Regions from separate parts of the Streptomyces sp. NPDC047841 genome, predicted to be linked through region 1. Evidence: riboswitches for the same ligand, from Rfam matches in the RefSeq annotation. Region 1 holds a riboswitch; each other region holds the start of a gene.
The links. Region 1 has a riboswitch for thiamine pyrophosphate ahead of AB0947_RS17110 (thiamine ABC transporter substrate-binding protein). Riboswitches for the same ligand answer to the same signal wherever they lie in the genome.

Region 1 (9,756 bases):
GCAGGTCCACCTCCCGCCACACCCGCCAGGGCGAGGCGCCGAGCACGGCCGCCGCCTCCCGGAGCCGGACGTCCACCGCGCGCAGCACGGGCAGCATGGTCCGTACGACGAAGGGGGCGCCGACCAGTGCCTGGGCGAGCGGCACCAGTATCCAGGACTGCCGCAGGTCCAGCGGCGGCCTGTCGAGGGCGATCAGGAAGCCGAAGCCGACGGTCACGGCGGAGACGCCGAGCGGCAGCATGAGCAGGGCGTCGAAGCCCCGCACCAGCCGTCCCGCGTCCCGCCGGGCCAGCGCGGCGGCGGCGAGAGCGCCGATCACCACGGCGATGGCGGTGGCCGCGACCGCGTACTGCAGCGAGGTCCACACCGCGTGCACGGGCGCCACCAGGAACGTACCGCCGTCCGCGCGGGTCAGCGCCCGGTAGTAACCGAGACCGGGCGCGTCCAGGGAGCGGCGGACGAGGACGGCGAGCGGCAGGACCAGCAGCAGCGCGACGACGGCGAGGACCGAGGCGAGCAGGGTCCACTGTCCGGCGCCGCGCGGGCGCCGGGCCGTCACCGCCGGGTCCACGAGCCGCAGCGCGGTCTCCCGGCGCCGTACCGTCCAGGCGTGCACGGCGAGGACCGCGCCGACCGCCGCGAACTGGACCAGGGTGAGGACGGCGGCCGTGGACAGGTCGAAGACCTCGGAGGTCTGCCGGTAGATCTCCACTTCGAGGGTGGAGAAGGTGGGGCCGCCGAGGATCTGCACCACGCCGAAGGAGGTGAAGGTGAACAGGAACACCATCAGGGCGGCGGCGGCCACGGCGGGCGCGAGCGCGGGCAGGGTGACCTTCCGCCAGGCCGTCAGCGGTGAGGCGCCCAGCATCCGGGCGGCCTCCTCCTGCCGGGGGTCGAGCTGCGCCCACAGGCCGCCCACGGTCCGCACGACGACCGCGAAGTTGAAGAAGACGTGGGCCAGCAGGATCGCCCACACCGTGGTGTCCAGCCGTACCCCCCACAGCTCGTCCAGCAGCCCGCCGCGGCCGAGCAGCGCCAGGAAGGCGCTGCCCGCGACGACGGTCGGCAGCACGAACGGGACGGTGACGACGGCCCGCAGCAGCTGCTTGCCCGGGAAGTCGAGGCGGGCGAAGACGTAGCCGGCGGGCAGGGCGAGCAGCAGGGTGAGCGCGGTGGAGGCGAGCGCCTGCCAGGTGGTGAACCACAGCACGTGCCGGATGTCCGGCCGGGTGACGACGTCCGCGATCCGGCCGAGGTACCAGGCGCCGTCCGTCTTCAGCCCGCGCGCGACGATCGCGGCCACGGGCCAGGCGAAGAACAGCGCGAAGAACGCGACGGGCAGGGCCATGAGGCCGAGCCGCACCGCGCTCCCGCGCCCGTCCCTGACGCGGGCGGTCACTTCAGTACGAGTGACGTCCACGACTTGACCCACTGGTCGCGGTTGGCGGCGATCTTGTCCGGGGCCACGGTCGCGGGATCCTTGGCGGCCGGCCCGTACTTCGTGAAGTCGGCGGGGACGGCCGCCCCCTGCACCACCGGGTAGACGAACATGTTCAGCGGCATGTCCTGCTGGAACTCCTTGGTCAGCAGGAAGTCGAGGAACGCCTTGCCGCCCTTGGTGTTCTTCGCGTTGCTCAGCAGTCCGGCGTACTCGGTCTGCCGGAAGCAGGTGCCGTACGACACCCCGGTCGGGGCGGTGCCGGGCCGCTTCTTGGCGTAGATCACCTCGGCGGGCGGGGAGGAGGCGTACGACACCACGAGCGGCCGGTCGCCACCCGCCTTCTTGCCCTCGGAGGAACCGGAGAACTCCTGGTAGTAGGCCTGCTCCCAGCCGTCGACCACCTTGACGCCGTTGGCCTTGAGCTTCTTCCAGTAGTCCTGCCAGCCGCTGTCCCCGAACCGGGCGGCGCTGCCGAGCAGGAAGCCGAGGCCCGGCGAGGAGGTGGCCGCGTTCTCGGTGACGAGGAGGTTCTTGTACGCGGGATCGGCGAGGTCCGCGAAGGACTGCGGCGGCGTCAGCTTGTGCGCGCTGAACCAGGCCTTGTCGTAGTTGACGCAGATGTCGCCGGTGTCGACGGGCGTGACGCGGTGCTTGTCCTGGTCGACGCGGAACTCGGGCCGGACCGTGTCGTAGCCCTTGGCCCGGTACGGCTGGAACAGCCCGTTGTCCAGGGCTCGGGAGAGCAGGGTGTTGTCGACGCCGAAGAAGACGTCGCCCTGCGGGTTGTCCTTGGTCAGGACGGCCTTGTTGACGGCCTGCCCGGCGTCGCCGTCCTTCAGGACCCTGACCTTGTACCCGGACTGCTTCTCGAAGTCCTTCAGCACGTTCTTGGAGACGGCCCACGAGTCATGGCTGACCAGGGTCACGGTCTTGGAATCCGCGGCCGGCCCGCTCGTGCCGGAACCGCACGCGGACAGGCCGAGCAGGCCGAGCCCGACCGCCACGGCCACGAAGGTCTTGTTGTGCACTGGATGTCCTCCTGGGGTTGGCCAGGAAGAGACGCGGCCCTGCCCGGGCTCCGCTGGGGAGACCCGGGCAGGGCGCAACAGCTTGAGTGGTGACCGAACTTCCTACCCAGAATGACCTGGGCGAGGTTCAGAGGGTCTGCGGCCCGGTGCCGCACTCTCAGCGCTGTGGCGCTCCCCTGTCGGAATATGAAGATATGCGGACGGGGTCAGATTACCGCTCGGTGGCCGCGAGCTGACCGCAGGCCCCGTCGATCTCCTGCCCCCGGGTGTCCCGGACGGTGACGGGCACGCCGTGCGCGGCGATCGCCTCCACGAACGCCTTCTCGTCCTCCGGCCGCGACGCGGTCCACTTCGACCCCGGCGTCGGGTTCAGCGGGATGAGGTTGACGTGCACGGGCTTGCCCTTCAGCAGCCGCCCGAGCCTGTCGCCCCGCCACGCCTGGTCGTTGATGTCGCGGATGAGCGCGTACTCGATGGACAGCCGGCGCCCGGACTTCTCGGTGTACTCGAACCCGGCGTCCAGCACCTCGCGCACCTTCCACCGCGTGTTCACGGGGACGAGGGTGTCGCGCAGCTCGTCGTCGGGGGCGTGCAGGGAGATCGCGAGCCGGCACTTCAGGCCCTCGTCGGCGAACCGGTGGATGGCCGGCACGAGTCCGACGGTGGAGACGGTGATCCCGCGCTGCGAGAGGCCGAGCCCGTCCGGGGCGGGGTCGGTGAGCGCCCGGATGGCGCCGACGACCCGCTTGTAGTTGGCGAGGGGCTCGCCCATCCCCATGAAGACGATGTTGGACAGCCGCGCGGGCCCACCGGGCACCTCGCCGTCCCGCAGCGCCCGCATGCCGTCCACGATCTGGTGGACGATCTCCGCGGTGGACAGGTTCCGGTCCAGCCCGGCCTGCCCGGTCGCGCAGAACGGGCAGTTCATACCGCACCCGGCCTGCGAGCTGATGCACATGGTGACCCGGTCCGGGTACCGCATGAGCACCGACTCGACCAGCGTCCCGTCGAACAGCCGCCACAGCGTCTTGCGCGTGGTCCCCTGGTCGGTGGACAGGTGCCGGACGACGGTCATCAGCTCCGGGAACAGCGCTTCCTGAAGCTTGGCGCGGGAGCCGGCGGGGATGTCGGTCCACTGCTCCGGGTCGTGCGCGTACCGCGCGAAGTAGTGCTGCGAGAGCTGCTTGGCACGGAACGGCTTCTCACCGATCCCGGCCACGGCGTCCTTGCGCTCAGCGGGCGTGAGGTCGGCGAGATGCCGCGGCGGCTTCTTGGCTCCGCGCGGCGCGACGAAAATGAGTTCTCCGGGCTTGGGCATGGTGCATCCAGTGTCGCAGATCCACACAGGTGGCCCGGCGAGTGTGTGACGCGGCCGTTCCTGGTCGCCGTCGGTGTCCCGGCTCCGGTTCCGGTTCTTCTCTTGCCACCCGACGTGTCACCACGTCACGGGCAGGGCCCTCGGCCCGCGGATCAGCCCCTGCGTCTGGAACTCGACTTCCTCGGGCGGCACGGCCAGGCGGATGCCGGGGAAGCGGGTGAGTACGGCGCCGATCATGACCTCGGCTTCCATGCGGGCCATGACGGCGGCCAGGCAGTGGTGCGGGCCGTGCCCGAAGGCCAGGTGGGCGGGGTTGTCGCGGTCGAAGTCCAGGGCGTCCGGGTCGGGGAAGACCTCGGGGTCGCGGTTGGCGGCGAGGTAGGCGTTGTAGACGACGTCGCCGGCCCGTATCAGCCGGCCGCCGACCGCCACGTCCTCCGTGGCGACGCGCGGGATGCCGACGCCGTTGCGGTGCGGGACGTAGCGGAACAGTTCCTCCACGGCCCGGGGCAGCAGCTCCGGCTCACGGCGCAGCCGGTCCAGGTGCCCGGGGTGGGTGAGCAGCGCGTACATCATCGAACCGCTGTTGTTGCGGACCGCGTGACCGCCGCTGACCTGGACGGCGATGGCCAGGGACATCGCCTCGTCGTCGGTGATCTCGCCCGCCTCGGCGGCCCGCGCCAGCACGCCTGCCAGATCGTCGCGGGGGTCCTCTCGGCGCCTGTGGAGCAGTTCGGTGATCCGGGCCCGGGTGATCAGGGCCGCTTCCCTGGCCCGCTCCTCCGCATCGGCTCCCGCGGACGCGGACAGCAGGGCCTCGCCCGTCACGGCCCAGCGATGCCAGTCCTCCTCCTCCACGCCGAGGAAGTCGCGGAGCACGGCGATCGGGAAGGGGCCGTGCAGGTGTTCCATGAGGTCGGCCGGGGCGCCGGCGCGTTCCATCCCTGCGAGCAGGCCGGCGGCCCTGCGCTCCGCGAGCGGCCGCAGCCGCCGCATGCTCCGCCCGGTGAACGCGCGGGCGACGACCCGGCGCAGCCGGGTGTGCCGGGGCGGATCGACGTACTGCAGGCCCGCCGTCTGTGAGGCCACCGGCACCGGGCGCATGGTGGTGACGGTCCGGCCGGCGACCCGTTCCCGGGAGAAGCGCGGGTCCGAGGTGACGAACCGGACGTCGTCGTACCGCGTGACCAGCCAGGCGCACCCCTCGCCGTACGGCAACCTGATCCGCGCGACCGGTTCCTCCCGCAGCAGCACGTCCAGGAGGGGATCGGGGGCGAGTGCGGGCAGATCGTCGACGGGCCAGAACCGGACGGGCGGGGGTGGCGGTGGCGGGGCGGCGACGAGGTCAGGGACGGGGTCGGCGGAAGCGGGAGCCGGGCCGGCAGGGGTGAGGGCCGGGTCGTACGGGGTGGGCGTCGGGTCGAGGCGCATCGGCTCACTCCCTGCTGCGTCGCCGGGGCGGCGGTGGAACGGCCGTCCTCTGGAGGAGTCTGCCGCGCGCCGGCGCCGGCCGCCGCGTCGAGATGCGGCATCCGGGTGCCGCGAGGGGAGGGCCCGGGTACGGCAACGGCCCCCGCCCTGTTCCAGGACGGGGGCCGAAGAAGACGTACCACTACCGCTCACGCGGAGCCGACGAAGATCACCATCAGCAGCCACACCACCGGCGCCGTGGGCAGCAGCGAGTCGAGGCGGTCCATGATGCCGCCGTGCCCGGGGAGCAGGGTGCCCATGTCCTTGATGCCCAGGTCCCGCTTGATCATGGATTCGCCGAGGTCGCCCAGCGTGGCGCTGGCCGCGACCGCGAGGCCCAGCAGCAGGCCCTGCCACCAGCGGCCGCCGTCGATCAGGAAGTGCATGCACAGTGCGCCGGCGACCATCGCGAACAGCACCGCGCCCAGCAGCCCCTCGCGGGTCTTGCCGGGGCTGATGCGCGGCGCGAGCTTGTGCCTGCCGAAGCGCCAGCCGACCGCGTAGGCGCCGGTGTCGCTCACGACCGTCAGCAGCAGGAACGTGAGCACCCGCCAGGGACCGTCGTCGGCGGTGAGCATCATCGCGACGAACGTGGCCAGGAACGGCACGTAGAACGCGGCGAAGAGACCGGCCGTGACGTCCCTGAGGTAGTTCTCCGGCGGCTCCGTCATCCGCCAGACCAGCGCGGCCAGCGCGGTCAGCGCCATCGCGACCCACGCGCCCTCGGCGCCCCGCACGTACCCGGCGACGACCATCGCCGCGCCGCCGACCGCGAGCGGCACCAGCGGCGCCTTGATGCCCTTGCGCTCCTGGAGCCTGCTGGTCAGCTCCCACAGGCCGACGACGACGGCGACCGCGATCACGCCGACGAAGACGGCCTTGACGATGAACAGGGACGCGATGATCACCACACCGAGCCCGACGCCGACGCCTATGGCCGCGCTCAGGTCACGGCCCGCGCTCTTCTTCTGCGGCGCTGGCGCCGGCTGCGGGGCGTCGGGCATGGGCTCCGGGTTCTGGGTCTCGGCCGGGAGTTCCCGGGCCTGATACGTCTCGTCTCGGAACAGGGGGCCGCTCAGCCGAGCGGCCCCCCGGTCGTCGTCCTGGTCTCCTCCGCCGTACGAGGGGGCGTCGGGCACAACGGACATGGGGCGAGTCTGCTGCGCCTCAGGCGCATCGTATGCGGGACCCGCCGGGCCGGCCCCCGGGACAGGCTGGGCGGGCCCGCCTGCGGTGGGAACCCAGTACCCGGCCTGGCCCGTCGATGGCGGCGCCCCCCAGGAAGAGTCGCTCATCAGACTTCGAGCAGCTCCGCTTCCTTGTGCTTGAGGAGCTCGTCCACCTGGGCGACGTACTTCGCCGTGGTGTCGTCGAGCTCCTTCTCCGCACGACGGCCCTCGTCCTCGCCGACCTCGCCGTCCTTGATCAGCTTGTCGATGGCGTCCTTGGCCTTGCGGCGCACCGAGCGGATCGAGACCTTGGCGTCCTCGCCCTTGCCCTTGGCGACCTTGATGTACTCGCGGCGGCGCTCCTCGGTCAGCTCGGGGAACACCACCCGGATGATGTTGCCGTCGTTGCTGGGGTTGACGCCCAGGTCGGAGTCGCGGATGGCCTGCTCGATGTTGCGCAGAGCGCTCTTGTCGAACGGGGTCACGACCGCCATGCGCGGCTCCGGCACGGAGAACGAGGCCAGCTGGTTGATCGGCGTCGGGGCACCGTAGTAGTCGGCCACGATCTTGTTGAACATCGCCGGGTGCGCACGGCCGGTGCGGATCGCGGCGAAGTCCTCCTTGGCGACCACGACGGCCTTCTCCATCTTCTCCTCGGCTTCGAGGAGGGTCTCTTCGATCACCACTTGCTCCTGCGTGTCTTGAGTAAGGCCCGGCTGCGGTTCCTGAAGTCGGTCGGCGGCCGGCTGCGTCGCGTCTTCTTCCTGCACGGTTCCCGACCGGCAGGACATTGTCCATCCCCCGGCCGGGGTCCGGCCCCCTCACAGGGCCGCACATCACCGGCCGGGTTGGTCCAGGTCAGTCCCGGCTGTCCTGGTCACCCACCAGCGTGCCGATCTTCTCACCCTTGACGGCGCGGGCGATATTGCCCTCCGCGAGAAGCTCGAAGACGAGGATCGGGAGCTTGTTGTCGCGGCACAGCGTGATGGCGGTGGCGTCGGCGACCTTCAGGTCGCGGGTGATGACCTCGCCGTAGCCGAGGGCGTCGAACCTGACGGCGTCGGGGTTGGTCTTGGGGTCGGAGTCGTACACCCCGTCCACGCCGTTCTTGCCCATGAGCAGCGCCTCGGCGTCGATCTCCAGGGCGCGCTGGGCGGCGGTGGTGTCGGTGGAGAAGTAGGGCATGCCCATACCGGCGCCGAAGATGACCACGCGCCCCTTCTCGAGGTGGCGCACGGCGCGCAGCGGGATGTACGGCTCGGCGACCTGGCCCATCGTGATGGCGGTCTGCACGCGGGACTGGATGCCCTCCTTCTCCAGGAAGTCCTGGAGGGCGAGGCAGTTCATCACGGTGCCGAGCATGCCCATGTAGTCGGAGCGGGCACGGTCCATGCCGCGCTGCTGGAGTTCGGCGCCGCGGAAGAAGTTGCCGCCGCCGATGACGACCGCGATCTGGGCGCCGTCACGCACGACGGCCGCGATCTCACGGGCGATCTTGTGCACCACGTCCGGGTCGACGCCCAGTCCCCCGCCACCGGAGAAGGCCTCTCCGGACAGCTTCAGCAGAAACCGGCCGCGTACTTTGCCGTCGTCGCTCTTCTGGGCCTTGGTGGTCATGGGGATCCCAACTCTTTCACGTGTTGCACATACGAAGAAGGCCATTGCCGGTGGGGTTGCTTTTCGCTCCCATGCGCGGCAATGGCCTCCTCGTCAGATCTGCTGCCGTCCGCCCCACGCCCGGGTGTGGCGGTGTGCGCGGACGACTGCGGTCGACCCTATCGGGATTTCCTCGTGGATTTCTCCGGGGGTCCCGCGTCGATCGCGGTACGGACTCAGATGCCGACCTTGATGCGCGAGAAGCGCTTCAGGGTGACACCGGCCTCGTCCAGCACCTTCTGGACCGACTTCTTGTTGTCGAGCGCGTACGGCTGGCCGAGCAGCGTGGCGTCCTTGAAGAAGCCGTTGAGACGACCCTCGACGATCTTGCCGATCGCGGCCTCGGGCTTGCCCTCGGCGCGGGTGGTCTCCTCGGCGATGCGGCGCTCGGACTCGACGACGTCGGCCGGCACGTCCTCCTTGGAGAGGTACTTCGGCGCGAAGGCGGCGATGTGCTGGGCGACGCCCTTGGCGACCTCGGCGTTCGGCTTGTCGAGCTCGACCAGGACACCGATCTGCGGGGGCAGGTCGGGCATGGTGCGGTGCATGTAGGCGGTGACGTAGCCGTCGGCGAACTGCGCGAAGCGGTCCAGGACGATCTTCTCGCCCAGGTTGGCGTTGGCCTCGTCCACGTACGCCTGGACGGTCTTGCCGGGCTCGATCTCGGAGGCCAGCAGGGCCTGGAGGTCGGCCGGGTTCGTCTTGGCGACGTGCTCGGCGATGGCGTTGGCCACGGCCTGGAACTTCTCGCCCTTGGCGACGAAGTCCGTCTCGCACTTCAGCTCGACCAGGACACCGGAGGAGTTGTCGTCGGCGATGATGGAGACCACGGCGCCGTTCTCGGCGGAGCGGCCCTCGCGCTTGGCGACGCCCTTCTGGCCCTTGATGCGCAGCGCCTCGACGGCCTTCTCGACGTTGCCCTCGGCCTCGTCCAGCGCCTTCTTGCAGTCCATCATGCCGGCGCCGGTCAGCTCACGGAGCTTCTTGACGTCGGCGGCGGTGTAGTTCGCCATGAGTCTGTGAGTCTTTCTCGAAGTCTGGTTTAGATCCGCACGGTCGCGACCCACATGTAGTCGCGGACCGCGTACGTCGTGCCGACCTACGGGTGAACAGCGGGGGCGGAGCCATGTCCCGCCCCCGCCGTCGAACGCTGACGGACCGGCGTCAGGCCTGCTCGGCCTCGGCGGCCGGGGCGTCGGCGGCCGGAGCCTCGGCCGGCTTCTCGGCCTCAGCGGCCGGAGCCTCGGCAGCGGCCTCGGCCGGCTTCTCGGCCTCGGCGGCCGGAGCCTCGTCCTTCTTCTCACCCTCGAGCAGGTCACGCTCCCACTCGGCGAGCGGCTCGCCCGCGGCCTTCTCGCCCTTGTCGCCGGTGGCGACGCCGGAACGGGCGATGAGGCCCTCGGCGACGGCGTCGGCGATCACGCGGGTGAGCAGGGTGACGGAGCGGATCGCGTCGTCGTTGCCCGGGATCTTGTAGTCGACCTCGTCGGGGTCGCAGTTGGTGTCGAGGATCGCGACGACCGGGATGTTCAGCTTCCGGGCCTCACCAACGGCGATGTGCTCCTTCTTGGTGTCCACGATCCAGACGGCGCTGGGCACCTTCTGCATCTCGCGGATACCGCCGAGGGTCTTCTCCAGCTTGGCCTTCTCGCGCGAGAGCACGAGAAGCTCCTT
Region 2 (9,756 bases), on a different contig from region 1:
AGCACCTCGCCGATGGCGCAGCCGGTCAGGCAGTGCAGGGTGGCCTGGACGGCCGTCGCCCAGGTGGCGGCGGGTGCGGGGTGCCGGCCCCGGTGGGCTTCGTGACCTTGGTGCTGTTCCCGGTGGCCCGCGCCGGCGGGCCCGTGGTGGTGTGCGTGTGCCGTGTGCGCCTCGTGCTCCATGACGACCCCCATGTCAGGTGACGGCTCCTGCGCCGACAGGAACCATATACCCCACGGGGGTATTCCCGGCGGTCAGTCCTCGCGCAGTGCCTTCAGCCGCGCCACGTCCGCCGCGTGCCCCTCCTTGCCGCCGGGCGTCTCGATGACCAGCGGCACGCCCTCGGTCGCGGGGTGGGTCATCAGCGCCCGGAACGGGTCCTCCCCGATATGGCCGGCGCCGATGTTCTCGTGCCGGTCCTTGTGGGCGCCCGCCACATCCTTGGAGTCGTTGGCGTGGATCAGCTTCAGCCGGCCCGGACCGACGGTGTCCACGAGCAGGTCCAGGGTCCGGTGCATGCCGTCCGGCCCCGTCAGGTCGTGCCCGGCGGCGAAGACGTGGCAGGTGTCCAGGCACACGCCCAGCTTCGGATGCGCGTCCAGCGCCTCGAAGTACGGCCCGAAGTCCCAGGTCCGCGAGCACAGCGAGGCGCCCTGCCCGGCGGTCGACTCCAGCAGCAGGAACGGGTCGTCGTCGTGGGTCAGCTCGTCCAGCAGCGGCAGCAGGCGCGCGCGCACCTGCTTCAGCGCGACCTCCCGCGTCCGGCCGCCGGTGGCGCTCCCGGTGTGCACCACGACACCCAGCGCGCCGATCTCCCGCCCGCGCCGCAGCGAGTGCCGCAGCGACTCCACCGACCGCTCCGCGGTCGCCTCGGTGTGCGAGCCGAAGTTGATCAGGTAGGGCGCGTGCACGTACGCCGGGACCGACTCCTCGGCGCAGGCCGCGCGGAACGCCTCGTCCTGCCGCGGGTTCCCGGCGGGCGTGGCCCAGCCGCGCGGATTGGCGACGAAGACCTGCACGGTCTCGGCCTTCAGGTCACGGGCGTACGACAGCCCGACGGAGTGCAGGCCGCCGGCCACGGGCACATGGCCGCCGACGGGGTTGCGGAGGGGGGACTGAACGGGACTCACCCGTCCAGGGTGTCATGTCCGCCCCAGTGCCCGGACCGCGCTCCCCGGTGAGACCGTCACCGGTGGCTGCTGATCACGGGTCACCCGAGTGCCCGTGATCGCCCGTCACCGGATGGTGATCGTTATCGTCGACCCCTCGGGCGCCTCGTCGCCGCCGTCCACCGACTGCTTCTTCACGGTGTCCCCGAACAGCCCCAGCAGCCCGCGGTCCTCCTTGACCTCGAAGCCGGCGTCCTCCAGGGCCTGGTGGGCGTCGTCCACGCTGTCGCCGACCACGTCCGGGACCTCGATCATCTCCGGGCCCTTGGACAGCGTCAGCGTCACCGTGTCGCCCTCGGCCGCCTGGTGACCGTCGTCCGGGCTCTGCGCGGCGACCTCGCCCTCGTCGTACTCGGAGTTGACCCGTTTGCCGGCCACCTCGACCTTCAGCCCGGCGTCCGTCAGCTCCTGCTTCGCGCTCTCCAGGTCGTCGCCGGTGACGTCCGGCACGTCGATCGGGCTGCCCTTGCTGACGATCAGCGCGATGGCCGAACCCGCGTGCCGCTCGGTGCCCGCCTCGGGTGCCGTACCGATCACCGAGCCCCTGGGGACGTCGTCGCTGAACTTCCGGGTGACCATGCCCGGCTCCAGGTCCTTCGCCTTCAGCCGCGCCCGCGCCCCGGCGAGCGACTGGCCCGCCACGTCCGGGACGTCCACCGTCTTCGGTCCCAGCGACACGGTCAGCGTCACGGAGTCGTGGTCCCGGATCCGCGCGCCGGGCGCCGGGTCGGTGCCGATCACCGTGCCGCGCTCGACCGTGTCGCTGTAGGCGCGCTCGACCTTCCCGACGTCCAGCCCGGCCGTCTCCAGCCGCTCCCTGGCCTGCGCCTCCGTCTTCGCCAGCAGCGGCGGCACCTTGGTGAACTGGCCGGAGTTGATGTACCAGACGCCGGCGCCGACGCCGAACACCACCAGCACGGCCGCGATCACCGCCAGCACCGCGCGCGGGGGCCGCGCCGGGCGCCGGCGGGGCGGCACGGGCGGGCTCCGGAACCGGGCGGTGCGGTCGACGCCGTCCCCGGCGCCGCCCTCGAACGCGTCCTCGTCCGCCGGCAGCGGCCGGGACGGGGGGTCCCCCGCGCGGGCGAAGCCGGGCACGGGGGAGGTCAGCGCGCGCGGGATGACGCTCGTGCGGTCCTCGGCGTTGTCGTGCGCCGCGGTCAGGGCCTGCGGCGGCAGCGCGTCCAGCTGCTCGTCGGTCAGCGACAGGTGGGCCTCGCGCACCTGGGCGAGCAGGGCCACGGCGTCGTGCGGCCGTATGTCCGGGGTGCGCGCGGTGGCCGACGCGACCAGCTCGTCCAGCTGGTACGGCAGGCCGGGCACGAGCGCCGAGGGCGGCGGCACGTCCTCGTGGAGGTGCTTGTACAGCACCTGGGCCGGGGAGTCGCCGGAGTGCGGCTTGGCGCCCGTCAGCATCTCGTACAGGACCACACCGCACGCGTACACGTCGGCGCGCGGATCGGTGGTGCCCTGCTCGATCTGCTCCGGCGCGAGGTAGGAGACGGTCCCGAGCACGGCACCCGTCGTGCTGGTCACCGTGTCCACGGAGCGCACCAGCCCGAAGTCGGCGACCTTGACCCGGCCGTCGTCGCCTATCAGCACGTTCTCGGGCTTCATGTCGCGGTGCACGAACCCGGCCCGGTGCGCGGCGCCGAGCGCGGCGAGCACCGGCTCCAGGACGTCCAGCGCGGCCCGCGGCTGCACCGCGCCCCGCTCGCGCAGCACGTCCCGCAGGGTGCAGCCGGCTATGTACTCCATCGCCAGGTAGACGTACGACCCGTCGGTCCCCTGGTCGAAGACCTGCACCACGTTGGGGTGGTCGAGCCGGGCGACGGACTTGGCCTCCCGGATGAACCGCTCGACGAACACGCCGTCGGCCGCGAGCGTCGGGTGCATCACCTTCAGCGCGAGCACACGGTCAAGGCGGGTGTCCAGGGCCCGGTAGACCGTGGCCATCCCGCCGGCCGCGATCCGCGCGTCGACGCGGTACCGGCCGTCGAGCACCTGCCCGACGAGGGGGTCCTGAAGGGTCGTATCCACGAGAGGCGAGTCTACGAGGGGGCACCGGCGGTTCCCGCGCCGAGACCGCTTTCCCACCAGCACTGCAGCCGACCTGTGACGCACCCACCACCCCGCGGCCGCCGGCCGGACGGCACCGCGGCACCGGTCAGAACGCGGGACGCTCGGGGTCCAGCACGGCCAGGCCCTCCGCGGGAGACGACGCCTCGGCGAGGTACCTGCGGGGAATCCGCCCGGCCCGCCGGGCCAGCCGGCCCCCCTCCACCGCGAGCCTCATGGCGCAGGCCATCAGCTCCGGCTCCTGGGCCCGCGTCACCGCTGAGGCGAGCATCACACCCGCGCACCCCAGCTCCATCGCCAACGCCGCGTCCGACGCCGTACCGGCCCCCGCGTCCAGGATCACCGGCACGCGCGCGTGCTCCACGATCAGCTGGAAGTTGTGGGGGTTGCGGATCCCGAGCCCGGACCCGATCGGCGACCCCAGCGGCATGACCGCGGCGCACCCCACGTCCTCCAGCTTGCGCGCGAGCACCGGATCGTCGTTCGTGTACGGCAGCACCGTGAACCCGTCGTCCACCAGCGTCTCCGCCGCCTCCAGCAGCTCCACCGGATCCGGCAGCAGCGTCCGCTCGTCGGCGATGACCTCCAGCTTCACCAGGTCCGTGCCCAGCGCCTCCCGGGCCAGCCGGGCGGTCAGCACGGCCTCGCCCGCGGTGAAGCAGCCGGCCGTGTTCGGCAGCACCCGGATGCCGAGCTTCTCCAGCACCGACAGCACCGAGCCGTGCACGGAGGGGTCCACCCGGCGCATCGCGACCGTGGTCAGTTCCGTACCGGAGGCGACCAGCGCCCGCTCCAGCACGTCCAGGCTGGGCGCCCCGCCCGTGCCCATGATCAGCCGGGAGGAGAAGGACAGGTCACCGAGGACCAGGGGATCACCGGTCATGGCTCAGCCTCCCTGCACGGCGGTGAGGACCTCGACCCGGTCGCCGTCGGCGAGGGCGGTCGTCGCCCACCGCGCGCGTGGGACGACCGTCTCGTTGACGGCGGCGGCCACCCCGCGCGGGGCGGCGGTGAGGGTCCGGACGAGGGTGTCGAGGGCGGTGCCCGGGGCGATCTCCCGGCGCTCCCCGTTGACGGAAATCATGACCGGGCTGTTCATACGGGCTGCTCCACCTCTTCCTTCTCTTCCCTCGTCTCCCCGTGCTCTTCCCTCGTCCCCACGCGCGCGGCGGCCTCTGCGGACGCGGCGCCGAACCGCCGCGGGGTGAACGGACGGGCCTCCTCCGGAAGCTCGCCGGTGACCAGCGCGTGCGCCAGCACGTCCCCGGTGACCGGCGTGAGCAGCACGCCGTTGCGGTAGTGCCCGGTGGCCAGCAGCAGCCCGGCCAGCCCGGACGGGCCGAGCAGCGGCGCGTTGTCCGGGGAGCCGGGGCGCAGCCCGGCCCGGGTCTCGGTCAGCGGCAGCTCGGTGATGCCGGGCACCAGCTCGTGCGCGTCGCGCAGCAGCTCGTACACGCCGCCGGCGGTGACCGTCGTGTCCCAGCCCAGCTCCTCGCTGGTGGCGCCGACGACCAGTTCGCCGTTCTCCCGCGGCACCAGATAGACCTGGCCGCCCCGCACCACGGCCCGCACGGTCCGGCTCAGGAACGGCGCGTACCGGCGCGGCACGGTCAGCCGCAGCACCTGCCCCTTCACCGGCCGCACCGGAGGCAGCAGCTCGTCCGGCACGCCCGCGAGCCGCCCGCTCAGGCTGCCGGCCGCGAGCACCACCCGGTCCGCGCGCAGAGCCGTGCCGTCCGCCGTGGTGGCCCCGGCGGCCCGGTCCCGCACCACGTCCAGCCGCTCCGCCCACGCCCGGTGGAACACCACACCGGCCCGCTCGCACGCGGCCACCAGGGCCGCCGCCAGCCGGCGCGGGTCGATCTGGTGGTCGCCGTCGACCCGCAGCCCGCCCCGCACCCCCGGCGCCAGCATCGGCTCCAGGCGCCGGCACTCCCGCCCCGACAGCCACTCCGAGGTGAGGCCCGCGCGCCGCTGGAGCGCGTGCAGCTCGCGCAGGTGGGCCCGGTCGTCGGCGTCCAGGGCGACGGCGAGGGTGCCGCAGCGGCGGTAGCCGAGGTCATGGCCGGTCAGTTCGGTCAGCTCGGCCGCGAAGGCGGGGTAGCGGCGGGCCGACTCCAGGTTCAGGGCGAGCAGGGTCTCCTCGCCGTAGTGCAGCTCGGTGACCGCGGCCAGCATCCCGGCCGCGACCTGCGCGGCCCCGCCGCCGGGTGCGGGGTCCACCACGGCCGTGGCCAGCCCGCGCTGCGCCGCGCGCCAGGCCGTGACCAGGCCGATGATCCCGCCCCCGATGACGAGGACGTCGGACGTACGTGACGACATGGGCGTCCAGCCCCTCCCTTCGCCGGCATGACCCGGATCAGGTTCGTACGGTCGGAGGCCGCCAGCCTCCCTCTCAGCCCGGTGCGTCCGGGCTCCCGCGAGTGCTTGTACGGTGGCAACCCTAGCCCGCCGTTCCTCCCACCCGTAAGGGAGCCCCGTTCCATGGCCCGTTCGCTCGACGGACTGATCCTCGCCCCCGTGGCGGACCAAGCCCCAGGTCAGGTGGGTACCCGCACACGGTTCGCGTACCACGAGGAGGACGGCGCGATCTGGGCGGAGTACGCGGGCGGCGACGTCGTGCGCGGCCACCTGGTCGGCACCCGCGAGGGCGACCGGCTGGACTTCCGGTACGTGCAGCTGAAGACCGACGGGACGACCTCCTCGGGGCACTGCGCGTCCACGGTCGTCGAGCTGCCGGACGGGCGGGTGCGCCTGGACGAGACCTGGGAGTGGGAGTCCCAGGCCGGCTCCGGCACGAGCGTGGTGGAGCAGGTCACCGAGCCCGCCCCCTGACTGACTCCTCGTCAATTGTCTATGGTGATCGGGTGAGCGAGCAGACAGCGCAAGAGGGCACGGCGGCGGCGCGGCGCGTGGTCGTCGTCGGCGCGGGCATGGCCGGGGTGCAGACCGCGGTCGCCCTGCGGGAGCAGGGTTTCCGGGGCGACGTGACCGTCATCGGCGCCGAGCCGCACCAGCCGTACGACCGGCCGCCGCTGTCGAAGGCGGTGCTGCTCGGCAAGGCCGAGGACTCCGCCTTCGAGGTGGACTTCGAGTCCCTCGGCGTCGAGCTGCGGCTCGGCTGCGAGGTGTACGGCGTGCGCCCCGCCGAGCGCGAGCTGGACACCGGGACGGGCCCGGTGCCGTACGACGTCCTGGTCCTCGCCACCGGCGCCGAACCGGTCCGGCTGCCCGGCACCGAGGGCATGCCCGGCGTGCACCTGCTGCGCACCCTGGACGACGCCGAACGGCTGCGCCCCGTGCTCGCCCGGCAGCACGACATCGTGGTCGTGGGCGCCGGCTGGATCGGCGCCGAGTTCGCCACCGCCGCCCGCGAGGCCGGCTGCGCGGTGACCGTCGTGGAGGCCGCCGGCCATCCGCTCGCCGGTGCCCTGCCCGCCGAGGTCGCCGCGCCCATGGCCGCCTGGTACGCCGAGGCGGGCGTGGAGCTGCGCGTCCACGCGCGCGTGGAGCGCGTCGAGCCCGGCGAGGTGGTGCTCGACGACGGAACCCGGCTGCCCGCGGACGCCGTCGTCGTCGGCATCGGCGCCCGCCCCGCCACCGGCTGGCTGGCCGGCTCCGGCATCGAGCTGGGCGCGCACGGCGAGGTCCTCACCGACGACCGCCTGTGCACCTCCGTGCCCGAGGTGTACGCCGTCGGCGACTGCGCCTCCTTCCCGTCCGCGCGCTACGGCGAGCGGCTCCTCGTCCACCACTGGGACAACGCCCTGCAGGGCCCGCGCACGGTCGCCGCGAACATCCTCGGCGAGACCCCGGCGGTCTACGACCCGGTGCCGTACTTCTGGTCCGAGCAGTTCGGCCGCTTCGTCCAGTACGCGGGTCACCACTCCGGGGCCGACCGGCTGGTGCGGCGCGGCGACCCGGCGGGCCCAGCCTGGACGGTCTGCTGGCTCCGCCAGGACCGCCTGGTGGCCCTCCTGGCCGTCGGCCGCCCCCGCGACCTGGCCCAGGGCCGCCGCCTGATCGAGGCGGGCCGGCGGATGGACCCCGAGGCGCTGACCGACCCGGCGCGGCCCCTGAAGAACGCCACGGCCGACCAGCACACCCTCCCGCCTGGACCTGCCTGACTTCCGACTGTCGGTGGGGGATGGCAGGCTAGGGAGCGTGACCGAGATTGACGCAAAGATCGATGCTCTCGTCCCCGCCTGGCTCACCCTGCCCGACATCGCCGACATGCTCGGTGTCGAGGTGACGCGTGTCCGGCAGCTGGTCAAGGAGGGCCAGCTCATCGCCGTACGCCGGGGTGAGAACAGGGCGCTGCACGTCCCCGCCGCCTTCATCGACGGGGACAAGGTCGTCAAGGGCCTGGCCGGGACCCTGACGCTCCTGCGGGACGACGGCTTCACGGTCGAAGAGATGATCGAATGGCTCTTCACCCCCGACCCGACCCTGCCCGGCACCCCCGCGCAGGCCCTGAGCGAGAATCGCGGCACGGAGGTGAAGCGCCGCGCCCAGGCGCTCGCCGTCTGAGCCGATCCGCAGCAGGCAGGTGGCGTGCGGGCCGGACGCCCGTACGCCACCGCGCACCACCGCCAGGGACACCGACCACGGGGGGACCCCGCATGTCCGACACCGCCCGCGCCGCGCTCGCCGACGCCCGCCTGTACCTGTGCACGGACGCCCGCACGCGCCAGGGCGACCTGCCGGAGTTCCTGGACGCGGTCCTGGCCGGCGGTGTCGACGTCGTGCAGCTGCGGGACAAGGGCATGGAGGCCGCCGAGGAGCTGGAGCACCTGGAGGTCTTCGCCGACGCCTGCGCCCGGCACGGCAAGCTGCTCGCGGTCAACGACCGGGCGGACGTCGCCCATGCCGCCCGCGCCGACGTGCTCCACCTCGGCCAGGGTGATCTCCCGGTCCCCGCGGCCCGGGCGATCCTCGGCGACCGGGTGCTGATAGGCCGCTCCACGCACGCCGAGGCGGAGGCCGCGGCCGCCGCCGTCCAGGACGGCGTGGACTACTTCTGCACCGGCCCCTGCTGGCCCACCCCCACCAAGCCCGGCCGCCACGCCCCCGGCCTGGACCTGGTCCGCTACACGGCGTCCCTCGGCACCGACCGCCCCTGGTTCGCCATCGGCGGCATCGACCTCGGCAACCTGGACCAGGTGCTCGACGCCGGGGCCCGCCGGGTGGTCGTGGTCCGCGCGATCACCGGGGCGGACGACCCGGGCGCGGCTGCGGCTGAGTTCGCGAAGCGGCTGCGGGACGCCCGCTAGGGCCTCCGAACGGCAGGTCCGAGGGCCGTTCTGTCCACCTGCTGGACAGGAGAGCGGCAAATCGGGCAAATTGCCGACATCCGGTTGGGGGACCGCCCACCCCTGGCTAACCTGCCGGTATGGCCCTCGGAACCGCATCCACCAGGACTGATCGCGCGCGCACCGTGCGCGACATCCTCGCCACCGGCAAGACGACGTACTCGTTCGAGTTCTCGGCGCCGAAGACCCCGAAGGGCGAGCGGAACCTGTGGAGCGCGCTCCGGCGGGTCGAGGCGGTCGCCCCCGACTTCGTCTCCGTGACCTACGGCGCCGGCGGATCCACCCGCGCGGGCACGGTCAAGGAGACCCAGCAGATCGTCGCGGACACCACGCTGACCCCGGTCGCCCACCTCACCGCGGTCGACCACTCCATCGCCGAGCTGCGCAACATCATCGGCCAGTACGCGGACGCCGGCATCCGCAACATGCTCGCCGTGCGCGGCGACCCGCCCGGCGACCCGATGGGCGAGTGGGTGCCGCACCCCCGCGGCCTGACCTACGCGGCCGAACTCGTCCGGCTCATCAAGGAGTCGGGCGACTTCTGCGTGGGCGTCGCCGCGTTCCCGGAGATGCACCCGCGCTCCGCGGACTGGGACACCGACGTCGCCCACTTCGTGGACAAGTGCCGTGCGGGCGCCGACTACGCCATCACGCAGATGTTCTTCCAGCCGGAGTCGTATCTGCGCCTGCGCGACCGCGTGGCGGCCGCGGGCTGCGGGACGCCGGTCATCCCGGAAATCCTGCCGGTCACCAGTGTGAAGATGCTGGAACGGTTGCCGAAGCTCAGCAACGCCCTTGTCCCGGACGCCCTGAAAGAGCGGATCCTCACAGCGAAGGACGATCCGGCGGCGGTACGCTCCATCGGTATCGACTTCGCCACGGAGTTCTGCGCGCGGCTGCTGGCCGAGGGAGTGCCCGGACTGCACTTCATCACGCTCAACAACTCCACGGCGACCCTGGAAATCTACGAGAACCTGGGCCTGCACCACCCCCCGCAGGCCTAGACCGGCCGCATCGCGATACGACACACTGCGTAGCGGCCACTGGGAGAGGGGCGTACATGGGCTGGACGGTCCTCTACATTGCGTTCGGCGGCGTCGCGCTGTGGCTGCTGGGCGAGGTACTGCTGCAGTACAAGGCGCGGCTGCGCTGGCGCCTCCTCGCCTTCGGCGGCTTCCTCGGCGTCGTGGTGGGCG
Region 3 (9,756 bases), on a different contig from region 1:
CACCTCGTCACCGGGGCCGCTGGTGGCCTGGATCAGCTGCTGGGCGACACCCACCGAGCCGGTGCCGGTGGCCAGGTCGGAGAGCGGCACACCGAAGCGGTCGGACAGCTCGTTCATCAGCCCGGTGCAGGCCATGTCCGGGTAACGGTTGAAGTCGCAGGCCGCCGCGCTCACGCTCTCCAGCACACCGGGCAGCGGCGGGTACGGGTTCTCGTTGGAGGACAGCTTGTAGGCGACCGGTCCGCCGGCCGCGGCCGGCTTGCCCGGCTTGTAGGTGGGGATACCCTCCAGCTCGGCGCGCAGCTTGGGGCTCGTCTCGCTCACCGCAGTCCTCCTCGCGACCACCGGCGGCCCGTCGACACCGCCGACTCCAATACTCCACACCTTAAGAGGATTCGGCGCCGCTGCGAACAGGTTCGTGACGCCCAGAAATGCGGCCACCGCCACGGGAAGAGGCGAAGCTCACGTCCTCGGCCGACATCAAGGGCATCCTCGTACGAAGGCGTACGTTTCGGGGGGCGCGCCGTACATATATCTATGCGCCGGTAGCTTGCGCCGTGGCGCGCATCCCCCGTGCAGGTGAGTTGAGACCTCTTCGAGACATCGGGGACTTGGTAGGTCCATCCGCGTCGACAAGCCACGTCTTACTATTGGATCGCTCAACAACCTTTTTTTCCAAGGAAGTTGGCACCCATTGACCATGCAGAAACGTGCCTGTCAACGCATGCATATGCGTCCGCACTACCCCACCGCATGAGCCCTACTATCGGCTCGCCATGACAGCAGCAGGGAAGCACCAGGTGAGCCGCGCGGAAACCTCTCGTCGAGGCAGCCGGCCGGGTCGGGCGGGCATCAGGGACGTCGCCGCCGCCGCCGGGGTCTCCATCACGACCGTGTCCGACGCCCTCAACGGCAAGGGCCGGCTCCCGGATGCCACCCGGCGCCATGTCCGCGAGGTCGCCGACCGGCTCGGGTACCGGCCGTCGGCGGCCGCCCGCACCCTCCGTACCGGCAAGTCGGGCCTGATCGGCCTGACCGTGACCACGTACGGGGATGAACCTTTCACCTTCACGGAGTTCGCCTACTTCGCCGAGATGGCCCGGGCCGCGACCTCGGCCGCGCTCGCCCGCGGCTACGCCCTGGTCATCCTGCCCGCGACCTCCCGCCACGACGTCTGGTCCAACGTCGCCCTGGACGGCACGGTCGTCATCGACCCCTCCGACCAGGACCCGGTGGTCAGCGAGCTGGTCCGGCAGGGACTGCCGGTCGTCTCGGACGGCCGCCCGGCCGGCGCGCTCCCCGTGACCGCCTGGGTCGACAACGACCACGAGGCCGCCGTACTCGGCATCCTCGACCACCTCGCCGCCGCCGGCGCCCGCCGCATCGGCCTGCTCACGGGCACCACGACGGACACGTACACGCACCTGTCGACCACCGCGTACCTGCGCTGGTGCGAGCGGGTCGGCCAGGACCCGGTCTACGAGGCCTACCCGGCCCACGACCCGTGCGCGGGCGCCGTCGCCGCGGACCGGCTGCTCGCCCGCCCCGACCGGCCCGACGCGGTCTACGGGCTGTTCGACCCCAACGGCACCGACCTGCTCGCCGCCGCCCGCCGCTACGGCCTGCGCGTCCCCGACGACCTGCTGCTCGTGTGCTGCAGCGAGTCCACCGTGTACGCCAGCACCGAGCCACCCATCACCACCCTGTCCCTGAAGCCGCGCCGCATCGGCACCGCCGTCGTCCAGCTCCTCATCGACGCCATCGAGGGCGTCGAGTCGGACCAGCCCGTCGAGCAGGTGATACCGACCGAACTGATCGTGCGCACCTCGTCCCAGCGGCGGTCGCCGCGCACGACGGTCAGCCCGCCGCGGACACCGGACGACACGTAGCACCGCCCGCCGCACCGGCCTCCGCGTGGACCCGGCCGGTGCGGCACAGGGTGACCCGTCGGCGCACCGCGGGCGGGCCGGACCCGCCGGACCGAGGGACCGGCCGGCCGACAGCCCGTCGAACATCTGCCCAAACGGGGCGAATGCCACGGTGAACTGGAGTCTTGTTCCGATTCACCACCCCTGGGTCATCACACGGCGCGACGCGCGTTCCTATGATGGGCCCACGACACCGCGGACCGCTGCGACCAGGCAGTCCGAAGCGGTGCAGATGCGGCGCGATGGTGGAGGGGTCTGATGACTCAGGGGGCCGGTCAGGGACCCGAGGCGGAGCGGACGGCGACGCTGCGCGATTTCCGGGTACCCGCGTACGTCCACGAGACCGGTCCGTACGTCCAGCACGTCCACCCCGGCGACGTCGTACCGCCCGCCGACGAGGCGTACCCCGAGGGCTACACCCCGACCCAGCGCGACCTGCCCGTCATCAACCGCGGCGACACCCTCCAGCTGCCCGTCGAGCCCGCCCCCGCCGCCCCGGCCCCGCAGCCCGCGACCGGGCCCGGCCCGCTCTACGTCGTCGGCGACGTCCACGGCTACCTGGACGAGCTGGTGGCGGCCCTGCAGGAGCAGGGCCTGATCGACGCCTCGGGCCAGTGGTGCGCCGGCACCGCCCGGCTGTGGTTCCTCGGCGACTTCACCGACCGCGGCCCGGACGGCATCGGCGTCATCGACCTGGTCATGCGGCTGTCCGCCGAGGCCGCGGCGGCCGGCGGCTACTGCAAGGCCCTCATGGGCAACCACGAGCTGCTGCTCCTCGGTGCCAAGCGGTTCGGCGACACGCCCGTCACCTCCGGCGCGGGCACCGCCACCTTCCAGGCGGCCTGGCTGCTCAACGGCGGCCAGAAGACCGACATGGACCGCCTCCAGGACCACCATCTGCAGTGGATGGCCCGCCTCGACGCCGTCGAGGAGGTCGACGGCTATCTGCTCCTCCACTCGGACACCACCGCCTACCTCGATTACGGCGACTCCATCGAGGCGGTCAACGACACCGTCCGCGAGGCTCTGACCCGCAACGACGCCGACGAGGTCTGGGACCTGTTCCGCAAGTTCACCAAACGCTTCTCCTTCCGCGACGAGGGCGGCGCCGACGCCGTACGCTCGCTCCTCGATACGTACGGCGGCACCCGGGTCGTTCATGGGCACAGCCCCATTCCCTATCTCCTCGGCCAGGTCGGCTCCGAGGACGGCGAGGAGAGCACCCGCCCGGTCGTCGAGGGACCGCACGTCTACGCCGACGGACTCGCCATCGCCATGGACGGTGGAGTGACCATGGCCGGGAAACTGCTGGTCCAACAACTTCCCCTCGACGGCTGACCGTTAGTCCGGCAGGCATCCCCCAGCCGCGTACCCGCAGGCCGGACCGCGAATTCCGGCAATCCCCTGTCACCGCGCGCCGTCACGGCTCTACCATCGGCTTATCCGTAGCAGGCTCCCCTCCGTTTCTGCCCGACGGCTCGCCGGCGTGCGAGCCCCAAGCCCTACGGAGCATCGGGGGATGCACATGAACAGCGTTCCGCAGCACCTGCAGAGCGAGGACCGCCAGGAATTCGAGCGGCTCCTCGATGAGGCGCTGCGCTCCGCACCGCACCGACCGGAACTGGCCGCTGTCGGACAGCGGCTCAACTCCGAACAACTGCGCACCATGGCCCTCAACGCCTCCGCCCTGATCACGCCGGCGGCGGCGGCCGAGTACCAGCACTACGTCAAGCTGCGCGACGCACTGCGTCACCCGGCGCTGTCCGGCCCGCCGGCCGTCGGCGACTCCGAGGAGGACAGCCCGGGTTCGACCGCCGCGGGCCTCGCCACCACCCTCGGGGAAGCCGCCGAGAGCACCGGCGCGGGCGCCATCGCGGTCGTCGCCGTCCTGGCTCCCGTCCTCTCCGGGACCGCCGCGGTGATCTTCCTGCTCGTCGGCTACGTCCTGAAGGCGCTCGACCCCGGCCGCACCTTCGCCCGGACCATGCTCACCGCCGGGTGGGTGTTCGGTGCCGTCACCGCGGCGACCGTCCTCGTCGCCGCGGTCGGACTGCTGCTCACCGCTCTGCGCAACAGCACCCCGGCGGACGACCGGGCACGGGACGCGGCCCGCGAGGAACTCGCAAGGGCCAGGGAGGCGTGGCGGGACGCCCTGCTGGAGCGCGGCATCCTGCCCTTCCTCCGGGAGGCACTCGCCGAGCCCGGCACCACCGCCGGGCACTCGTCGATCCCGCCCGCACCGACCGGCCGCATACCCCGCCTCGGTTACGACCGCCCCGGCTTCAGCAGCCCCGGCGACGGCACCGCGACCGGCCGCCCGAGCTTCACCAGCCCCGACTACACGAGCCCGGACTTCGGAGGCCCGGAACACCAGCCCGAGTGATCCGGCCGGCCCACCGGTGTGCTGCCACCACACCGGCCGGCCGTCGGCCCTCAGGCCCCGCCGCACCAGCCGGCCGTCATGGGACCGGCCGGCGCGGCGAGTTCAGCGTGCTGCGCTCAGTCCGCGATCGGCAGGTACACCCGGTTGCCCGCGGCCGCGAACTCCTGTGACTTCCGGGCCATGCCCTCCTCGATCTCGGCCCGGCTGCCGCCGTGCTCACGCCGGATGTCCTGCGAGATCTTCATGCTGCAGAACTTCGGGCCGCACATGGAGCAGAAGTGCGCCGTCTTGGCGGGCTCGGCCGGCAGGGTCTCGTCGTGGAACTCCCGTGCCGTGTCCGGGTCCAGCGCGAGGTTGAACTGGTCCTCCCAGCGGAACTCGAAGCGGGCGTCGGACAGCGCGTCGTCCCACTCCTGCGCTCCGGGATGCCCCTTGGCGAGGTCGGCCGCGTGTGCGGCGATCTTGTAGGTGATGACGCCGGTCTTGACGTCGTCCCGGTTGGGCAGGCCGAGGTGCTCCTTGGGCGTGACGTAGCAGAGCATCGCCGTACCCCACCAGGCGATCATCGCGGCACCGATGCCGGAGGTGATGTGGTCGTACGCCGGCGCGACGTCCGTGGTCAGCGGGCCGAGCGTATAGAACGGGGCTTCATCGCAGATCTCCTGCTGAAGGTCGATGTTCTCCTTGATCTTGTGCATCGGGACGTGTCCCGGGCCCTCGATCATCGTCTGTACGTGGAAACGCCTGGCAATCCGGTTGAGTTCCCCGAGCGTCCTCAACTCCGCGAACTGCGCCTCGTCGTTGGCGTCCGCGATCGACCCCGGCCGAAGGCCGTCACCCAGCGAGTACGTGACGTCGTAGGCGGCGAGGATCTCGCACAGCTCCTCGAAGTTCTCGTACAGGAACGATTCCTTGTGGTGCGCCAGGCACCACGCGGCCATGATCGAACCGCCGCGCGAGACGATGCCGGTCTTGCGATGGGCAGTGAGCGGCACGTAGGCCAGCCGGACGCCCGCGTGGACCGTCATGTAGTCCACGCCCTGCTCGGCCTGCTCGATGACGGTGTCCTTGTAGATCTCCCAGGTCAGTTCCTCGGCCTTGCCGTCGACCTTCTCCAGTGCCTGGTAGAGCGGCACCGTGCCGATGGGAACGGGGGAGTTGCGCAGGACCCACTCGCGAGTGGTGTGGATGTTGCGGCCGGTGGACAGGTCCATGACCGTGTCGGCGCCCCAGCGGGTCGCCCAGGTCATCTTCTCGACCTCCTCCTCGATGGAGGACGTCACCGCGGAGTTGCCGATGTTGGCGTTCACCTTCACCAGGAACCGCTTGCCGATGATCATCGGCTCGATCTCCGGGTGGTTGACGTTGGCGGGCAGCACCGCCCGGCCCGCCGCGATCTCCTCGCGCACCACCTCGGGGGAAACGTTCTCCCGGAGCGCCACGAACTCCATCTCCGGCGTGATCTCGCCACGGCGGGCGTACGCGAGCTGCGTCACCGCCTGGCCGTCGCGGCCCCGTCGCGGCTGACGCGGGCGTCCGGGGAAGACCGCGTCCAGGTTCCGCAGCCCGCCGCGCGGCGAGGTGTGCTTGATGCCGTCGTCTTCGGCACGGACCGGACGTCCCGCGTACTCCTCGGTATCGCCGCGGGCGGTGATCCAGTTCTCCCGCAGCGGCGGCAGGCCACGGCGGACGTCCGTGTCGGCGAGTGGATCGGTGTACGGGCCCGATGTGTCGTACAGCGTGACCGACTGCCCGTTGGTGAGGTGCACCTGACGGACCGGCACGCGCAGATCGGGGCGCGAGCCCTCGACGTACGCCTTGTGCCAGCCGATGGACTTCCCGGCCTCCGGGGACTTCTCGTCCTGGACGGAGGCAGGCGTGCGTGCGTCCTTGTTGGCCATGAGACCTACTCCCTACGCCGGCATTACCCGGTAACAGGTTCGGCGGTCGACGCAGCGGTGTCCGTCTGGCGACGTTTCCTGCGGAACACCTCTTGTTCCACGTGAAACATCGCGTGTACGGAGGTCAGCGCCCTCTCAGCCCGGTGCTCCGAGCTCCCGCGTGTGCAAAGGTGCCTCCACGCTAGCGCCATGTGTGGCGCGGTGAACAGTGGGCCCTCCGCCGTTCTTGCGATGATCGGGCGGTGACCAGGATCGAGCAGTACCCTTACCAGCCGCCCGAGCCGCCCCGCCGAGACGGCCCGGAACAGGGTGACGGACACAGCCACGGTCCACGCGGCCACGGCCACTCACACGGCCACAGCCACGGGCCCGCCACCCCCGTCTCCCGGCACCTGCGCAAGGTCATCGCGGCGGTCCTGGTCCCCTTCACCGCAGCGGTCCTGGTCGGCCTCGTGGTGCTCTGGCCGGGGCAAGCCCCCTCCCACAAGCGCACCGGCGTCGGCTTCGACCGGCAGACCCAACAGGCCACGGTCAGCAGGGTCGTCGAGGTCAGCTGCAAGTCGGTGAACGCCTCCGGCGGCACTCCGGCCGGCGACACCTCCACCGCCGAGGGCACGCCGGCGGAGGCGGAGGCCAACCGGACCTGCAAGAGGGCCACCATCCGGATCGACACCGGTAAGGACGAGGGCCGTACCTTCACCGAGATCGTGCAGCCCGACCAGTCGCGGCAACTGCACCAGGGCGAGAAGGTCGTGGTCGCCTACGAGCCCTCGGCCCCCAAGGACCTGCAGTACTCGGTGACCGATGTGAACCGGAAGTTCCCCATGGCACTGCTCGCGGGGATCTTCGCGGTGGCCGTCGTGGTCGTGGGCCGGGTGCGCGGAGTCATGGCACTGGTCGCACTCGCCGTGAGTTTCCTCGTGCTGACGCTGTTCATCCTGCCGGCGATCCTGGAGGGGGCGAACCCGCTGCTGGTGGCCGTGGTGGGGGCGAGCGCCATCATGCTCATCGCCCTGTACATGTGCCACGGGCTGTCGGCGCGCACGTCGGTGGCGGTGCTCGGCACGCTGATCTCGCTCTGCCTGATCGGCATGCTCGGGTCACTGTTCATCGGCTGGGCCGCACTGACCGGTAACACGGACGACAGCACCGGCCTGATCCACGGCCTGTATCCGTCGATCGACATGAGCGGTCTGCTGCTGGCCGGCGTCATCATCGGTTCGCTCGGCGTCCTGGACGACGTGACGGTGACACAGACCTCGGCCGTCTGGGAGCTGCACGAGGCCAATCCGTCGATGGGCTGGCGCGGGCTGTACCGGGCGGGCATCCGCATCGGCCGCGACCACATCGCGTCCGTGGTCAACACCCTGGTGCTCGCCTACGCCGGTGCCGCACTGCCGTTGCTGCTGCTGTTCTCGATCGCGCAGAGCAGCATCGGCACCGTGGCCAACAGCGAGCTGGTGGCCGAGGAGATCGTGCGCACGCTGGTCGGCTCGATCGGTCTGGTCGCCTCGGTCCCGGTCACCACCGCACTGGCCGCGCTCGTCGTGTCGGCCGACCGGACCGGTCCTGCTGCCCCGGCGACCGCAGCGACACAGCCCGCACCGGCACGCGGCGGCCGGGGCCGACGCCGGAAGCGGTGACGCGGGAAGATGAGCCGGACGCGGTGACGCACGGAGGGATGAGCCGCTAGCCGTCAGCCGTCCGCCGCAGAAGCGTTCCTGCACAGCCGTGTGGCACGGCGGACCGCCCACCACCCCTTGCCCAGCGTTTCAGCCGGCGCTCTGCTCCTCTGCCAGGATGCGGTCCAGGGCCTCGTCGAGATGGGCGTCGAAGTCGGCGAGCGCACCCTCCTGGCCGAGCGGAACGAGCTTGTCCGTCCGGTCGAGGAAGGCCACGAGCGGTGGCGCCGACGAGCGGAACAGGGCCTGGTCGCCGCCGACCTGAAGCCGGATCAGCACCTCACCGAGCACCTCGGACTCGACGGGGGCGATGTGCACGTCCCCCTCCCCGCACGGGCGGCCGACCCCGTCGATCAGCAGCTCCCGCCCGAAGGCCCAGGTCACCGGGGCGTCGCCGGGCAGATGGAAGGTGAGGCGTACGGCATACGGATCACAGGTCTCGTAGCGCAACTCCACCGGGATGCGGAAGGAGAGCTCCTCCGACACGAGAAAGCTCATCATGACTTCTGCCTGTACGGACTCGCGCATTGCCTATCCCGTCATATGACATCGACTGGCCGGGATTGATCCCTCTGACCGTGGTCAAATCTTGCTGAAAGTACACAAGAGATCACAAGGAGTGAGTTTTCAGATACTGATAGAGAGGCTGAGCGACCCCAGGTGCCGCCCGATCTCCCCCTGGAGCCGGTGCGCGGCGGGCATCAGCCGGTCGGCCTGGTGGACGGGCAAGGAGATGGCCATGGTGGCCGCGGTGGTGCCGACCGTGATCGGGACCGCCGCGCAGACGGTGCCGACCGCGTACTCCTGGCGCTCCACCACCGGTTCCATGCGCCGCGTCCGGGCGAGCCGACGCAGCAGCACGTCGTTGTCGCGCACGGTGTACGGCGTGATGGGCCGCACGGGATACCGGGCGAGGTGGTCGCGCCGCGCGTCCTCGTCCAGCTGGGAGAGCAGGCACTGTCCGATCGCGTGCGCGTGGCCGGTCTCCCGGAAGTCCGCCCACTCTTCCACCGCGGGCGCCTGACGGGAGGCGGAGACGCACATGACCTCGATCTCGCCGTCCCGGTACATCGCGTAGTACACCGGCACTCCGATGGAATCGCGCCAGTGCGCGAGCGTGTCCGCCACCGTGCTGCGACGTTTCTGCTGCGCTCCACTGCGGCCCAGTCGCTCCGCCGCGTCACCGAGGAAGAACAGCCCCTTCTCGCGGCGCAGATAGCCCTCGTGGACCAGGGTGCGCAGCAGGTGGTACGTCGTGGGCAGCGCGAGGCCGGTCTCACGGGCGAGTTGTTTGGCGGGAGCGCCGTACGCGTGCGCGGCGACGGTCTCCAGCAGGCGCATGGCGCGCTGGACGGACCCGATGAGCGTGGCGACGGGGGCGGGGGCGGCCGGTGGTCCCGGCCGGCCGGCGGAAAGCGGTCGCCCGCAGCGGTCCGCTGCTCGCGGGGGTCCGGGGGCGTCCTCGGCGCGTGGGGGTCCCGGAGCGTCCGCGGCGCGTGGGGGTCCGGGGATGTCCGTCGCCTGTGGCTGGCCCGGGACGGCCAGCGGGACCGGTCGCTGGACGGGGGGTGCGCAGGAACGCGGTGGGGCGGGGGGTGCGTGGGGTTCTGCCGGTGCGGTGTCAACCGTGGCCAAGGGTCACTCCCGGAGCGCGAGGGGCAGCCCGTGCGACAAGAGCACGGAGGGGGGTCTGCGCCGCCCACGGCGCAGGACCCCCGTGGGGAGTTCCGGACTTTAACCGCCCGCCACCGCCCGCGGACGGCTCCCGGGAGAAACTTCCCTCCCCCGAGGGAACCGGCCCTCCGTCACGGGTGACCGGCTCCCGGGCGTCTCACCAGTCGCTGCGTGACGAGGAGTTCCCC

Region 2: another riboswitch for thiamine pyrophosphate. It lies ahead of thiO (glycine oxidase ThiO); the one in region 1 lies ahead of AB0947_RS17110 (thiamine ABC transporter substrate-binding protein).
Region 3: another riboswitch for thiamine pyrophosphate. It lies ahead of thiC (phosphomethylpyrimidine synthase ThiC); the one in region 1 lies ahead of AB0947_RS17110 (thiamine ABC transporter substrate-binding protein).

The regions. Positions count from the first base shown of each region.
Region 1 covers NZ_JBEYRP010000009.1:247,913-257,668, reverse strand. The annotation lists gene AB0947_RS17115 (iron ABC transporter permease) at 1-1,348, opposite strand, end outside; gene AB0947_RS17110 (thiamine ABC transporter substrate-binding protein) at 1,396-2,469, opposite strand; TPP riboswitch at 2,551-2,657, opposite strand; gene rlmN (23S rRNA (adenine(2503)-C(2))-methyltransferase RlmN) at 2,681-3,787, opposite strand; gene AB0947_RS17100 (cytochrome P450) at 3,905-5,218, opposite strand; gene AB0947_RS17095 (phosphatidate cytidylyltransferase) at 5,407-6,552, opposite strand; gene frr (ribosome recycling factor) at 6,552-7,109, opposite strand; gene pyrH (UMP kinase) at 7,285-8,043, opposite strand; gene tsf (translation elongation factor Ts) at 8,259-9,095, opposite strand; gene rpsB (30S ribosomal protein S2) at 9,247-9,756, opposite strand, start outside.
Region 2 covers NZ_JBEYRP010000010.1:309,570-319,325, reverse strand. The annotation lists gene AB0947_RS18960 (DUF4396 domain-containing protein) at 1-182, opposite strand, end outside; gene AB0947_RS18955 (deoxyribonuclease IV) at 255-1,130, opposite strand; gene pknB (Stk1 family PASTA domain-containing Ser/Thr kinase) at 1,236-3,209, opposite strand; gene AB0947_RS18945 (thiazole synthase) at 3,337-4,131, opposite strand; gene thiS (sulfur carrier protein ThiS) at 4,135-4,347, opposite strand; gene thiO (glycine oxidase ThiO) at 4,344-5,570, opposite strand; TPP riboswitch at 5,568-5,679, opposite strand; gene AB0947_RS18930 (hypothetical protein) at 5,733-6,083, shown strand; gene AB0947_RS18925 (FAD-dependent oxidoreductase) at 6,116-7,375, shown strand; gene AB0947_RS18920 (Rv2175c family DNA-binding protein) at 7,413-7,778, shown strand; gene thiE (thiamine phosphate synthase) at 7,871-8,521, shown strand; gene metF (methylenetetrahydrofolate reductase [NAD(P)H]) at 8,641-9,564, shown strand; gene AB0947_RS18905 (hypothetical protein) at 9,621-9,756, shown strand, end outside.
Region 3 covers NZ_JBEYRP010000015.1:173,309-183,064, forward strand. The annotation lists gene hisC (histidinol-phosphate transaminase) at 1-324, opposite strand, end outside; gene AB0947_RS26075 (LacI family DNA-binding transcriptional regulator) at 777-1,889, shown strand; gene AB0947_RS26080 (metallophosphoesterase) at 2,187-3,266, shown strand; gene AB0947_RS26085 (hypothetical protein) at 3,448-4,311, shown strand; gene thiC (phosphomethylpyrimidine synthase ThiC) at 4,428-6,212, opposite strand; TPP riboswitch at 6,205-6,382, opposite strand; gene AB0947_RS26095 (YibE/F family protein) at 6,455-7,855, shown strand; gene AB0947_RS26100 (SsgA family sporulation/cell division regulator) at 7,985-8,422, opposite strand; gene AB0947_RS26105 (IclR family transcriptional regulator C-terminal domain-containing protein) at 8,522-9,256, opposite strand; gene AB0947_RS26110 (DUF5326 family protein) at 9,726-9,756, opposite strand, start outside.